Linked DNA regions of Pyxidicoccus xibeiensis. The protein of the gene in region 2 interacts with the protein of the main gene of each other region in a pairwise test. Links are inferred from orthologs where the notes say so. Each region holds a gene or a part of one and is shown on either strand. Other genes may lie near its edges.

Region 1 (7,076 bases), on a different replicon or contig from region 2:
CTGCCACTGGGCCAGCAGTGCAGGAGTCGCCGAGCCACCCACGAAGGTGGCGGCCCCACTGCCCGAGGTCATGGGCGGAGCAGCTGATGCCTCGTCCAGCGGGGCTGCTGTGGCGGGCTCGTGCTCGGAGGTGGCGGCCGGCTCCGTGTCGAACCAGTCCGCGCCCGTACTCGTGCTCGACACCACGGTGTTGGCCGCGGCCGGAGCGAGCGCGTCGTCACCTGAGCTCGGGCTCGCTGCGAGGTCCGGCGAGTCCTCACCCGTGCTCGAAGTCGCCTCCGGGTCGAATGTCTCCTCCTCCGTGCTCGTGGACGGGGCAGTGTCCCCATCGCTCGCAAGCCCCGCCGCGGCCTCCTCCGCCTCACGGGCGCGTACCGCGGCTTGCAGCTCCGCCTCCAGCACGTCCCAGTGCGACGGCACGCTCTCGGTCTCGGCGTCGGCTCCCTCGGAGTCGGAATCGGCTTGCCCCGACTCGTCTCTGGCTTCGAGCGCCGAGGTGGCGGAAGCGTCAGTCGCAGCCGTCGAGGCACCGTCACCGTTGGCGGCATTCCAATCCGAGGAGGCCGCTTCACCAGGCACATCGCCCGTGCCATTCCCGTCAGCCGAGGCGGCTTCACCCGAAGCCCCCGCCTCGAAGTACGCATCGCCCGAGTCAGCCGCTGCGGCGCCGTCCGACGCTTCCGCCGGAGTACCGCCCTCGGCGTAGTCATCACCCGCGGCGTTCCACCCGGCCGTTGCGGCTCCGTCCGACGCTTCCGCCGAAGCTCCACTTCCCGAGGCGTCCCAGCCGCCCGACGTGCTCCCGGCCGCTGGGGCCGGGTCGCCCACGGTGCTCCAGTCCATGTCGCCGGCCTCGGATGGAACACCCGACGCGGACACGGCCTCAGCCAGGTCGGCTTCCGTCCCCCACTCCGAGCCCGCCGTGGGGGAGGACGCGTCCGGCGTCCAGCCCGCTTCCGGCGCGGCTCCGGCGAAGCTCACCGCCATCCGCGCGGTGTTCTCCATCTCCGGGTCCGGGGGCAGTTCCATCCAGGACGGCGTCTCCGCCGCGGCGAAGGGCGCCTCTGACTGCGACGGGGCCAGTCCCGGCTCCACGGGCGTGTCGACGTCGAAGAACCCCTCGTCCCCCAGCCGGGGCGCGGGAGTCACGGCTCGTGGCACGGGCTGCGCGACGGGCTCCTCCGTCCACGCGAGCCTCCCCACCGGCAGGGAGACTGCGGCCGCCAGCTCCGCCTGCTCGCGCGCCAGGGCCTCTTCGATTTCGAGCTGCGCCAGCCGCTCGGCCTCCGCGCGCACCTCCGCGTCCACATCGCCGCCGGCATGAGGCGGCTCCGCGACTGCCTCATCGCCCCGCGCGCCATCCACATCGCCGCCGGCAGCAGCCGGCTCCGAGACCGCCTCATCGCGCCGCGCGTCATCCACGGCCGCGGCCCAATCGTCACCGGGAGCCGCTGGCGTCCCGTCATCCCAGCCGTCCCCGGAGGAGAGCGCCGAGTCGATGGAGGCCATCGCCGCCGCCTCGACCTCCTGGTGCGCCCGCTCCATCGCGGTGTTCATGTCCAGCGTCGTCTGCCGCTCGCGCTGCTGATCCTCCTCGTGCGCGGTGCGCTCCTCGCGCGTCATCGCCGCCAGCTCCCAGTCCGTCTGGTGCAGCGGGGCCAGGTCGCCGAAGAGCGCATTCGCCAGCGTGGGGTCTCCGCCCACGGGGTGCGGAGCGGTGGCGTGCCAGGCCTCGGCCTCGCCCCCCACCGGGGCTCCGGTGTCGGGGCCGGCCGCGGGCAGGGTGCGGTTCTCCACCACGTGCCACGCGTCCGCCTCCGCGCGGATGAGCGAGTCCACCAGCGCGACGAAGCTCGTCCCATCCAGGGGCAGCGGCGCCACCGGTGCGCTGAAGCCCTCAATCGCCTCGCCCAGCAGCAGCACGCGCGCCGTCTTGCCATCCGGGTGCTGGAGCAACTCCTCCAGCACGAGCCGGCCACGGCCTCCCTCCACGCCCGGCGCGAGCACGATGAGCGCGGGCAGGTGGTGCCCGAAGCCGATGAGGGCATCCGCCGCGGAGGTCGCGAGGATGACCTCATGCCCCGCTCGCGAGAGCAGGCGACGCACGGCGGCGATGGTGGCGATGTCGTCGTGGACGAGGAGGACGGGTGCGCCCATGGGGGGCACCGAGTCTACAGCATGGCTCCCGGATCCACGTCGATGACGACCTTCACCGCGTTCGGGACGTCCCCCAGGGCCGCCTCCACCCTGCCGAGCAGCGGAGCGAGCGCCGCATGTGTAGGCCCCTTCAGGAGGAGCTGCCAGCGCGTCTTCCCCCGGATGCGGGAGATGGGCGCCAGCGCCGGCCCCAACAGGCGCACCCCCGCCGAGGCCGGGGGCATGTGCTTCGACACCAGGTTGCCGAGGAAGCGCGCCACGCTGGCCGTCTGCTCGGGGTGCTCACCCTCCAGGCGGATGGCCGCCATGCGCGAGAAGGGTGGGTACGCCAGCGCGCGGCGCCACTCCAGCTCCCGGCTGGCGAAGCCGTCGAAGTCGTGGGCCAGCACCCGCTTCACCGGCTCGGCATCCGGGTTGTAGGTCTGCACCAGCACCTTGCCCGGGTCCTTGCCCCGCCCCGCGCGCCCGGACACCTGGGTCAGCAGGTGGAAGGTGCGCTCCGCGGCGCGGAAGTCCGGAATGGCCAGCGACGTGTCCGCCATGACGACGCACACCAGCGTCACGCCGGGGAAGTCATGCCCCTTGGCCACCATCTGCGTGCCCACCAGCACGTCCAGCTCCCGGCGGGCGAACGAGGCCAGCATCTCCGTCAGCCGCTCCGCGCTGGTCGCCGAGTCCCTGTCCAGCCGCGCCACGCGCGCCGTGGGGATGCGCTCCAGCACCTCGGCTTCCACCTTCTCGGTGCCGATGCCCAGCTTGAGCATGGGGCCGGTGCACTCCAGGCACCGGTCCGGCAGCGGCATGGACAGGCCGCAGTAGTGGCACACCACCCGGTTCTGCGAGCGGTGGTGCGTAAGGCACACGTCGCACTCGCTGCACTTGAGCGACAGGCCGCACACCTCGCACAGCAGCACGGTGCTGTGGCCCCGGCGGTTGAGGAAGAGGATGACCTGCTGCCCGCGGCCAATCGTCTCCTCCATGGCCGCCAGCAGCGGCGGGCTGAGGATGGGCGCCTCCTCCGTCACCATCCCCTCGCGGGGACGCTCCACGCGCAGGTCCACCATTTCGATGGTGGGCATGGGCCGGTCATCCACCCGGTTCTTCAGCTCCAGCAGCCGGTAGCGCCCGCGCTTGACGTTCTCCAGCGTCTCCAGCGACGGCGTGGCCGAGCCCAGCACCACCACCGCCCCGGCCTGCTTGCCGCGCACCACGGCGAGGTCGCGGGCCTGATAGCGCAGCTTGTCCTCCTGCTTGAAGGACGGGTCGTGCTCCTCGTCCACGACGATGAGGCCCAGGTTGTCCACCGGGGCGAACACCGCCGAGCGCACGCCGACGGCAATCTTCACGTCGCCCCGGCGCAGCGCCTGCCAGTGGAAGAGCCGCTCGCGGTCCTTCAGCCCCGAGTGCAGCACCGCCACCTCCGCGCCGAAGCGGCTGCGGAAGCGGCCCACCAACTGCGGCGTCAGCGCGATTTCCGGCACCAGGATGAGGCTGCCCTTGCCCAGCGCCAGCGTGTGCTCCGCCGCGCGCAGGTACACCTCCGTCTTCCCGCTGCCGGTGACGCCGTGCAGGAGGAAGGGCTGGAAGGCGCCCGCGTCCAGGGCCGCGCGCAGCTCGAGGCCCGCGGCGTCCTGCTCGGAGGTGAGGCGGTCGGGACGGCCCTGGATGAGGCCCTCCTTCACGCCGGCCTCCAGCTGCTTCTCTTCGATGCGCGCCAGGCCGCGCGCGGCCAGCTTCTTCAGCGTCTCGCGTGCGCCCGGAATCGCGTGGGACACCTCCTCCAGCGGCGCGCTGCCTCCCACGGCGAGGAGGTAGGCGAGCGCGGCGGACTGGGCGGGGGCGCGGGTGAGCGCGGGCGGCACCTCGGAGACGAGCGCCACCGCGAAGTGCTGCACGTCCGGCCTGGCTTCCTTCTCGTCCACCGCCTTGGACAGCCCGGGCGGCAGGGCGCCGCGGATGACCTCGCCCAGCGGATGGCGGTAGTGCACGGCCGCGAAGCGCAGCAGGGCGATGAGGTCCCTGGGCAGCGACGGCGAGTCCTCCAGCACGCGCTGGATGGGCTTGAGCTTCACCGTCTCGTCGGCGGGAGGAGACGCGGGCCCCAGGTAGAAGCCCAGCGCCGTGCCCCGGCCGAAGGGCACCAGCACGCGCTGGCCCGGGGCCAGGTTGCCGGCGAGCTCCGCCGGCACGGCATAGGTGAACTCGCCCCGAACGGGGCGGCCAACGGCGATGGAGGCCAGGACGGGTGCGCTCACTGCGGCGCCCACTGTAGCGGCGCCTTCGCGCTCGGACAGTTCCCGGCGGCTCCTCGCACCGGACGTGCGCACGGCCATGGAACCCCGGGTGGAGGAGGCCTCCTCCGGCTCCATGCGCGTGTCGTCCCACAAGGGCTGCTGTTCCATGGCACTCCCTTCAACCGCCACCCCGACCCCGGCCGTCCTGCTACCGGGGTCCACAGTGCCTGGAGGGTCTGACATGTCCCGATGCAAGCGCGCGCCTCGGGAGCATGGCTCCCGGGCTGCCCTGCGGCCGGGCAGGCGTCGCTGGAGGGGTGGAGTGCCACGCAAGGGGCCCTCTGGAAACGAGGGGCCCCGCGAAGGACAGCGCGAGCCGCTACCGGCCGGTGACCTTCTTCCACGACGGGCGGGTGCTGACGCGCTCCCACCAGGCGGCCACGTTCTTGTACTTGCCGATGAGCTCCATCCCGCCGGACGCGACGAAGAACTCCATGTACGGCAGCCACGACACCTCGGCGAGCGAGAAGCTGTCACCCGCGAAGTACTGCTGCTTGCCCAGCACCGGGTCGATGATGGCGAAGACCTTCTCCACGCCCTGGAGCCCCTCCGCGATGCGGGCCTCGTCCGCGGTGCCTCCGCCCATGTGCGGCTTGAAGAACCGCTCCCAGATGACCTTCATCGCCGCCGGCGTGAAGTAGGACTGCTCCACGCTGATGGACTGCTCCATCCGCCCATACGCCTGCGGGTTGGACGGCGTGAGCGAGGGCCCCGGCAGCTTGCGGTCCAGGTAGCGAATGATGGCGCGCGACTCGTAAATCATGAAGCCGTCGTCGTCCTCGAAGGCGGGGATGACACCGAACGGCTGCCGGGCCACGTGCGCGGGCTGCTTGTGCTCGCCCTTCATCAGGTCCACGAGGACGAACTGCGCCTCGTGCCCCTTCTCCGCCAGCGTGGTGAGGACCTTGCGCGTACAGGTGCTCATCGGGTGGCCGTAGACCTTCATGGACTGCTCCTCCTCGTGAAGGGCCGGGTGGAGCCCCGGCCGACTCGCGGAGGCTACGGCGTGAAGAGCTTGTCCGCCACGGTGGCGCGGTTGTCGCCCTTGAGCGCGGTGAAGCGCAGGGCGCGCTGGCCGCCGCGCCAGACCTCGATGGTGCGCGGCATCCACTCGCCGGTGGCCGGCGAGTTGTAGTCCAGGAAGCGCACGTCCCAGGCCACCTTCGCATTGTCCGTGTAGCGCAGCCGCGCCGGGCGGAAGGAGTCCTTGTACACCCAGAACTGCGGGCGGCCCTCGGCCATGTCCCCGAGCACGTACGCCACCTCGCCGCCGAAGCGCGCCAGGCCGGTGCGCCCCGTCTCCACGCCCAGGCCCTGGAGGTACTGCTGCACCGACTCCTTCACGTCCTGCACGGAGCCGCCGCCGGCCGCGAGGATGGGGCACACCTGGGAGATGAGCACCGACATGGAGGGAATCTCGGTGCCCTCCGAGCGGCGCCGGCCGCCCGCCAGAATCGCGGCGGCCTTGGCGTTGCCGTCCGGCACGGAGGCCTCGAAGCGGCAGCGGCCGGGGACCTTGAGGTAGAGCGTGCCGTCGCCCTGGACCTCGGGGCGGTCGGTGGGGGTGCCCAGCGCCGCCCCCGCCTCCTGCACGGCCGGGCCGCTGAAGCTGAGCGAGCCGTCCACGCGCAGCGAGGACAGCTTGAGCTCGTCGCGCTCGCCCGCCATGCGGCGGAGGATGGAGCTGCCGGGCAGCACATAGGCGCCCGCGGCGAAGGAGACCAGGACTGTCAGCAGGGCTGCGGTGCGCTTCACGGTTTCTCCGTCTTCATGGGCCTGTGAGGTAGCGCACCTCGTCACCGCGACGTAGCGCCGTCCCATGAACATGTAGCCCAGTGGACCGTGCGACACTTCCTCGGGAAGGTGGTCATGTGGGCGGGCGTTGGGGCCGGCAATGTATTGATGGCCTCCCCCCCCTTCAAGCTGGATAGGATGCGAACGACATGCCGCTCCGCCCCATCGTCCTGCTGCTCGCCCTGAGTGTGTCCACCTCCGCCCTGGCCCAGCGCGCCGAGGAACTGCGCGACGTCATGAGCGCGCGGGCCTACGGCATGGGGGGGGCCTACCGGGCCCTGGGCCTGGGTACGGAGGCGGTGCTGGGCAACCCCGCCGCCATGGCCCTGTTCCCCGCCTACCGCGTGGAGGCCACGGGCGCCTGGGACGTCGGGCTGAAGGAGGGCCTGCTGGGCATCAGCGTGGTGGACGCGGCCACCAGCCGGCTCGCCATGGGCGTGGACTACCACTGGGTGAGCCTGGGCCGCGGCGGCGCGCGCTCGAGCGCCCACTTCAGCTCGCTGGGGGTGGGCCTGCCGCTGAACCAGGTCATCCTGCTGGGCGCGACGGCCCGCTACCTGCGGCTGAGCGGCCAGTCGCGGTACGTCAACTCCGTCACCGTGGACACGGGCCTGTTGCTGCGGCTGTCCCCGGCGTTCATCGCGGGCGTGTCCGCGCACAACCTCATCGACACGGACAACGAGGAGCTGACGCGCTACTTCACCGGGCACGTGGGCGTGCTGTCGGGTCTGCTGACGGTGGCCGGTGACGTGCGCGCGGACCTCATCACCGACGACAAGACGACGCTCACGTACAGCGGAGGCCTGGAGTACCTGCTCGGACAGGTCCTGC
Region 2 (6,814 bases):
GTGCTTCTGGAGGGCGCCCATGAGGGCGGCGGCGGTGAGGGCCTGGGACAGGAGGGCGGCGGCGGCGGGGGCCGCACCGTGGGTGGCGCGTGCCTGACGGGACAGCTCCGTGGTGGTGGCCAGCACCACGCGCAGGTCCGTCTGCTTCAGCAATCCACTGACAATCTCATCGGGCATAGGGGTGCGATTAGCGTGCACGAGCCCGCTTTGCCCGCCAACGGCAGAAGGCGGGCGCCCCGCCGCCCGCCGGGGAGGCAGCAGTGGGGGGCGGGGTGACGCATAAGGACTGCCTTATGCCTCCGTGTGGGACTCCTGCCATCCGGGGGTGCGGAAGAAATCCAGCCTCCTGGCCGGAACGGCTATAAACCGCCGTCCGACTGTCACCCGACCTTGACGTGGACGCGGTACCCGCCCGCGCGCCGTCGCTGGAGACCCGATGAGCAGCCAAGCCGCCGCAGCCGCCGTTCCGACGAAGACTCCGCTCCTCAAGTCCCGCCTGGGCTCGTTCCTCGCGGTGGTGCCCCTGTCCCTCTGGGTCGTCAACCACCTGTGGGACAACCTCTCCGCCTTCAACGGCGCGGCGGCGTGGGAAGCCTCGGTGACGAGCTACTCCAACCCGTTCGCCCAGGCCTTCACCTTCATCATCGTCCTGCTGCCGCTGCTGCTGCACACCGGCTGGGGCCTGATTCGCCTGTTCAACTTCCGGCCCAACAACGTCCGGTACAACAACTACGGCAACTTCAAGTACATCATCCAGCGCCTGAGCGCGGTGGGCGTCCTGTTCTTCCTCGGCGCCCACATCTGGCTGGCCTTCCTCCACCCGCGGCTGGTGGAGGGGCACCCGGAGCCCTTCTCCGACATCGCCCGGGAGATGCACCACCACATGCCCACGCTCATCGTCTACCTGCTGGGCACGCTGGGCACCTCGTACCACCTGGCCAACGGCCTCCAGGGCTTCGCCATGTACTGGGGCCTGCTCGCCAGCGAGCGCTCCATGCGCCGCTTCGAGCCGGTCGTCATCATCATCTTCCTCGTCCTCACGGCGATGAGCTGGGGCGTCATCTACGCCCTCTACACCGCGGGCGCCGCCTTCAGCCCCACGGGCGCCTCGCCTCCGTGACGCGGGGGCCGTGGCGGCACGCCCCGCGTGCCGCTGGAAGCACAGTGCGCTGAAAAAGAAACCGGCCGCTCCCGAGTCCTTCCGGGAGCGGCCGCTTCATTTCCAGCTGCTTCGAACTGCTGGGACGGGCTTCAGAACGGGATGTCGTCGTCACCACCGGCGTGTCCACCACCCATGTTGCTGTCATCCATGGGGGGCGGCTGGCCGTAGTCGGTGTCCGCGCCGTTGCCACGCTGCGGGGACGACTGCCGGCGACCACCACCGCCGCCGCCCGCGCTCATGCCCTCACCGGCGTCACGACCACCGAGGAACGTCACGGCGTTGGCCACGACCTCGGTGGTGTAGTTCTTCCGGTTCTCCTTGTCCGTCCACTCGCGCGTCTGCAGGCGGCCTTCGACGTAGCACTGCCGTCCCTTCTTCAGGTACTCGCCGCAGAGCTCCGCGAGCTTTCCCCAGACGACGATGCGGTGCCACTCGGTGCGCTCCTGCTTCTGGCCATTCTTGTCGGTCCAGCTCTCGCTGGTGGCAATCCGGAAGTTCGCCACCGCCTGACCGCCCGGGGTGAAGCGAACCTCGGGGTCCGCCCCCAGGTTGCCGATGAGAATGACCTTGTTCACGCCTCCAGCCATGACCGCTCCTATAGCTGGCCCACCACGGGCCAGCAGCACCCTGCCCGGGACACTCCTGGCAGGTTGGTTCCACCTATAGCAGTCCACACCGACATCGGACCAAACGCGAGAAATGTTCCCGGCGGCCCGGACGCACGGCTGCTCTCCGGGCAGGGAGGCGTCCTGCCCGGGGTGGAGACCGGAAGGTGGGAGCAGCGCCCTACCCGCCGGGACGCGTCTCGGCGGTGCGGGCCTCCGGCGGTGTGCCGGCGCGCGGCGGCACGGGCGCGTTGCCGGCGGGGGCCACCACCTGCACGGGGGTGCCCGCGTCGCCCGGCTTCGGCGCCTTGGCCTCGGCCACCTTCTGCGACAGCGTGGAGTCCAGCCCCTTGGCGAAGGCGGCGAGCTGCGGGTCCGTGGCGCCCAGCGTGCGGCGCAGCGACTTCCAGAAGGGGTGGTCCGCCTGGCCCGCCTGCACCAGCGCCCGGGCCAGCAGCGTGGTGGAGGCATCGCGGTCCCCGGCGCTCGCGGCACGCAGCGCCACCACCAGCTCCTCGGGCGCGGTGCGCGCCACCTCGCCCAGGGCCTCGGACAGCTCCTTCTGCGACTGCGCATCCGTCCCGGCGACGCCGGCCAGCTCCAGCACCCGGGCCAGCGCCTCGGAGTTACCACCCGCGGCCAGCTCCACCATGCTGCTGACGCCCGGCACCTCCACGGAGAGCACCCGCGCCACTTCCCTCAGCCGGCCGTACACCTCGCCGGTGGCCGCGTAGCTGTCCAGCAGCGTGCGCGCGCCCAGGTAGTCATGCGGGTTGGACTGGTAGAGGCTCTCCGCCAGCACCGCGCGGACGGCCGGGTCCCTCTCGCTGCGCCACGCGGTGCGCAGGAAGCCGATGTTGCGTTGGTCCCGCTGCTTGCCCAGGTCCAGGTACGTCTTGATGCGCGCGGCCACGTCGTTGATGGCGCTGGCGGGGCGGCTGCTGTCGGCCAGCGCGGCCACCGCGTTGGAGGGCCCCAGGCTGGAGCCGGTGGCGGCCACCGCCGCGCCCAGCGCGTCCAGGCCTGCGACGATGGGGCCGGCGCGGCCCGCGAAGTCGTTGGCCATGATGGAGAAGGTGAAGCGCTCGCCGCCCGCGCTCGTCACGTAGCCGCTGAGCGCGGACACGCTCTCCAGGGTGCCCGTCTTCGCGCGCAGCTTGCCCACCGCGTCGCTGCCCTCGAAGCGGTACTTGAGCGTGCCGTCCTTGCCGGCGATGGGCACGGACGACAGGTACTCGGGGGCGAAGGGGACGCGCTCCACCATGTGGCGCAAGAGCCGGTTGAGCTGCGACGCGGAGAAGCGGTTGGCGTCGTTGAGGCCGCTGCCATTCTTCATCACGTAGGTGCCGCGGGGGATGCCCACGTCACGCTCCAGGAACTGCTCCACCACCTCCACGCCCTTGGTGAAGGAGCCCGGCGCGCCCTTGAGTTCGGCGCCCATCGTCTTGAGCAGCTGCTCGGCGACGAAGTTGCTGGAGAGCTTGTTGAGGCGCTTGAGGAGCACGTCGAACGTCTCGGACTGCGCCACGTACAGCATCTTGGCCTTGGACGGCGTCAGGCCCACCTTCACGCGGCCCTTCATCTTCACGCCGCGGGTGGCCAGCAGCTGCTTGAGCGTCTGACCGAAGTACATGGGCGGGTTGTCGATCTTCTTCCACACGCTGACGGCGCCGCCGCGCTCCTCGGGCACCTGGCCGCGCACGACAATCTTCTGCTGCGAGCCCGCCGGGTCCGACGTCACCGACACGCGGCGCGCGCGGCGCGAGCCGGTGGTGAGCTGGTTCTCCACGATGAAGTAGTCGCTGGGCGGCTCCATCTCCACCGTGCCCTTGGCGCCCGGGCCACTGCCCGCGCGCAGGTAGATGGCCACCGCGTTCCAGTTGAGGCTGAGCGCGCCGGTGGGCGCCATGTAGGCCCGGTCCGAGTCCTCCTGGTCATAGCCGGGCGGCGTGCGCTCGGCGTCGAACCAGGAGTCGTCCACGACGATTTCGCCCACCTCGCGGACACCGACGTGCCACAGCTCGGAGACGACGCCCCACAGGCGCTCCGTCGTCAGGGATGGATCGCCCTTGCCGCGCACGTACAGCGTCTTCACCTTGCCGTCCGAGCCCAGCTCCGGGTCCACCAGGAACTCGGTGTCGTAGCGGAACTCGGGCCCGAGCGTCGCCAGCGCGGCGGCCGACGTCACCAGCTTCACGTTGGAGGCCGGGTTGAGCAGCTCGTCTGCGTTGTGACTGAACACGACAGTGCCGTCATCCAGGCTCTGCATGTGCACGCCCACGCGGCTCGCCTTCAACGGCGAGCGCTGGAGCACCTCCATCAGTGCCGCCTTCAGCGCCTCACGGTCCGCGCGCTTCTCGGCCGATGGAGGCGCCGACAGCGCGGCGCTCGGGAGTGTCAGGAAAAGAATGGACGCTGCGGCCAAGAAGGGGCTGGCTCGATGGACCTGCACACTCGCTCCGGGGAAGTCGCGGGCCATTATGGGGAGGGCGGCGAAAGGCCGGCAAGGGAGAGAGGCAGCCGGAGTCCACGGTTGGGCGCTTACCCTTCCACCAGGCGGCAAGCGGATGCCTGGCGTGTGGACTTCTTTTCACTGCGACCCCGCTCAGCCTCCAGGACTCCACGGGCGTAGCATCGCCGCTGTCCCTGACATCCCCTGTGAAGGTTCCGCGCCAAAGGAGGCCTCTGTCCTACTCGTGGGGGGCCAGGGGGCATAGGGCTACCGTGTTGCTGGAGCCACCCGCGGCCCTGGACCGGTGCCACGGGGAGCGGTAACGGAAGGCCCGGGCGCCCCGAAGCCGGAGCGCCCGCCCCTGGAGGAGGACACGTCGATGCGAGCGGTGGTGCAGCGGGTGCTGGAGGCGTCGGTGACGGTGGAGGGCCAGCGGGTGAGCGAAATCGGCCCGGGCCTGCTCGTGCTGCTGGGCGTGGGCCGGGGGGACACCGAGGCGGACGTGGCGTGGATGGTGGAGAAGCTCGCCACCCTGCGCATCTTCGAGGACGCCGCGGGGAAGATGAACCTGTCCCTGGAGGACACCTCGAAGCAGCTCATCGTCGTCAGCCAGTTCACCCTCTACGGCAACGCGCAGAAGGGCCGGCGGCCCAGCTTCATCGACGCCATGGAGCCGGTGGGCGCGAAGGCCCTCTACGAGCGCGCGTGCGAGCTGCTGCGCCAGCGGGGCCTCACGGTGGGCACCGGCATCTTCGCCGCGGACATGAAGGTGGCGCTCGTCAACGACGGGCCCGTCACCATCCTCCTCGACAGCCCGGGCCCCGCCGCGCCCCGGCCCGCCTAGATTCGGACGCCGGAGCCCTTCGTCACCAGCGCCGCCAGCCCCTGCTTCGCCAGGGCGGCGCCGCGCACGTGGGCGGTGAGCGCGCCCAGCTCGCGAATCCAGTTCGCCGCGCGGGGCCCCAGGCCGGAGAAGGCCACCGTGAGCGGCGGCGGCTGGGCCACCTTCCCCATCCAGTAGCCGAGCACCTCGTCCTTCTCCGGCAGCGAGGGCAGCTTCAGCCGTGCCTGCTCGCGCACCAGCAGCCGCTCCAGCTTGCGCGGCAGGTTCACCTGCCAGTGCGCCACCGCGCGCGCCGGACGCCAGGCCCAGTCCGCGAAGGCGAAGCGCTCGTGGGGGAAGTACTCGCCCCGGCCCTGGGTGGTGAAGACGCGGTCGGGGGGGAACTCCGGAAAGGGGTCCCACTGCCCCGCCAGCAGGGAGGCCATCCCCATGTCCGCCATGGGCCGGAAGCGGAAGCCGTCGCGGACCTCGCGCGAGCCGCGCGCGTCCCAGTACGGATAGCCCGGCTCCTCCAGCATCAGCGCCAGGTGCAGCGCCTCGTCCCAGCCGTCGGCGTAGCCCGCCTGGTCCTGGCTGGACTCCCAGCCCGCGGGGCCCTCGCGCCAGAGCTGGAAGACGAGCCGGTCCACCAGGTCCGACCAGGGCTCCGCGTCCACCGAGCCCAGCCCGCCCGGCACCGCCGTGGCCAGCATCCGCTCGCAGAGCATGCGCGCCTGCCCGTCCCCCAGCGTCTCCAGCAGGGACTCCAGCGCCCGCGACGCATCCATCATGGACTGGCCGAGGAAGGGCAACACCTGCTCGTGGAAGAACCGATCGTTGATCGGCCTCAGGACGACGTCCATGGTGCTCCCCCCGGAGCCGATAGCCGCTCAGGGCCGTGCGTCTTCCTGCACGATGAGGGCGTGGATGTCCGCGGCCGTGGGCGCCTCGAGGATGGCGGCCCGGAAGCGCGGGTTCTTGAAGAGCCGGGAGATGCGGGCCAGGGCCTTGAGGTGCACGCCCGCGCTGTTCTCCGGCGCCACCAGCGCGAAGAACAGGTGGGTGGGCCGGCCGTCGATGGCCTCGAAGTCCACGCCCGTCTTCGACACGCCGAAGGCGGCCTGGAGCTGCGCCATGCCCGGCAGCTTGCCGTGGGGAATGGCCACGCCCTCGCCGATGCCGGTGCTCCCCAGCTTCTCGCGCTCGCGCAGCACCTCCACCAGCCGGTCCGCCGGCAGCAGCGGGTGGGCCCGGACCAGCGTGGCGCTCAGCTCGCGCAACACCTCCGGCTTCGTCCGCGACTGCATGTCGGCGATGACGGCTTGGGGGCTGAGGAACTCGGCGATTCTCACTGACGCTCCCGCGCTGGCGCTCCGTAGGAGCGGCAATTACTCCTCACCCTCGTTTAGCGCAAGGGTCGCCTGTCCTGCCGCGACCGCTCGCGCTCACTGCGCATCATGGCGGAGGAGGGACGGAGCCGCCACACGTCGCGTCGTCCCCCCATACCCGGGGGCGATATGCGCTTCACGGGCTGGCGTTTTTCCCCTCGAGTCCGCCAGTCAATCGCGGACCTGGAGGACTTCCCATGAAGCGCTTCTTCCTGTCGACTGTCGCCGTCGTCTCCGTCATGGGCACGGGCTGCGCGGCCACCTCGGGTGCCCACGCCTCCTCGGGCGGCGTGCGCCTCGGCGACGCCTCCGAGGAGCCCCTTCGCCTGGAGGGCACGGCCATCACCGGCCCCACCTCTTCGCTCGTCATCGCCGGGGACGGCA

The links.
Region 1: the proteins of LXT23_RS43570 (region 2) and priA interact in binary tests that used the Escherichia coli proteins (3 or more experiments, as listed by UniProt). The link is inferred for Pyxidicoccus xibeiensis from one-to-one orthologs.

What each region holds. Positions count from the first base shown.
Region 1 is NZ_JAJVKV010000003.1:849,646-856,721, forward strand. The notes cover bases 1,866-4,931. They hold priA (replication restart helicase PriA), read right to left. Parts: upstream 4,560-4,931; coding sequence 2,172-4,559; downstream 1,866-2,171. Other genes in these bases: LXT23_RS16345 (DnaJ domain-containing protein), read right to left, coding at 1,866-2,157; LXT23_RS16355 (glutathione S-transferase N-terminal domain-containing protein), read right to left, coding at 4,771-4,931. Outside these bases: more of LXT23_RS16345, read right to left, coding at 1-1,865; more of LXT23_RS16355, read right to left, coding at 4,932-5,397; LXT23_RS16360 (hypothetical protein), read right to left, coding at 5,451-6,206; LXT23_RS16365 (hypothetical protein), read left to right, coding at 6,395-7,076.
Region 2 is NZ_JAJVKV010000018.1:89,744-96,557, reverse strand. What follows is about bases 1-2,804. They hold LXT23_RS43570 (single-stranded DNA-binding protein), read right to left. Parts: upstream 1,750-2,804; coding sequence 1,252-1,749; downstream 1-1,251. Other genes in these bases: dacB (D-alanyl-D-alanine carboxypeptidase/D-alanyl-D-alanine endopeptidase), read right to left, coding at 1,949-2,804; LXT23_RS43575 (succinate dehydrogenase), read left to right, coding at 437-1,120; hslO (Hsp33 family molecular chaperone HslO), read right to left, coding at 1-177. In the rest of the region: more of dacB, read right to left, coding at 2,805-4,219; dtd (D-aminoacyl-tRNA deacylase), read left to right, coding at 4,599-5,063; LXT23_RS43555 (hypothetical protein), read right to left, coding at 5,060-5,905; LXT23_RS43550 (PTS sugar transporter subunit IIA), read right to left, coding at 5,933-6,394; LXT23_RS43545 (hypothetical protein), read left to right, coding at 6,628-6,814. UniProt on the Escherichia coli protein: Plays an important role in DNA replication, recombination and repair. Binds to ssDNA and to an array of partner proteins to recruit them to their sites of action during DNA metabolism. Acts as a sliding platform that migrates on DNA via reptation.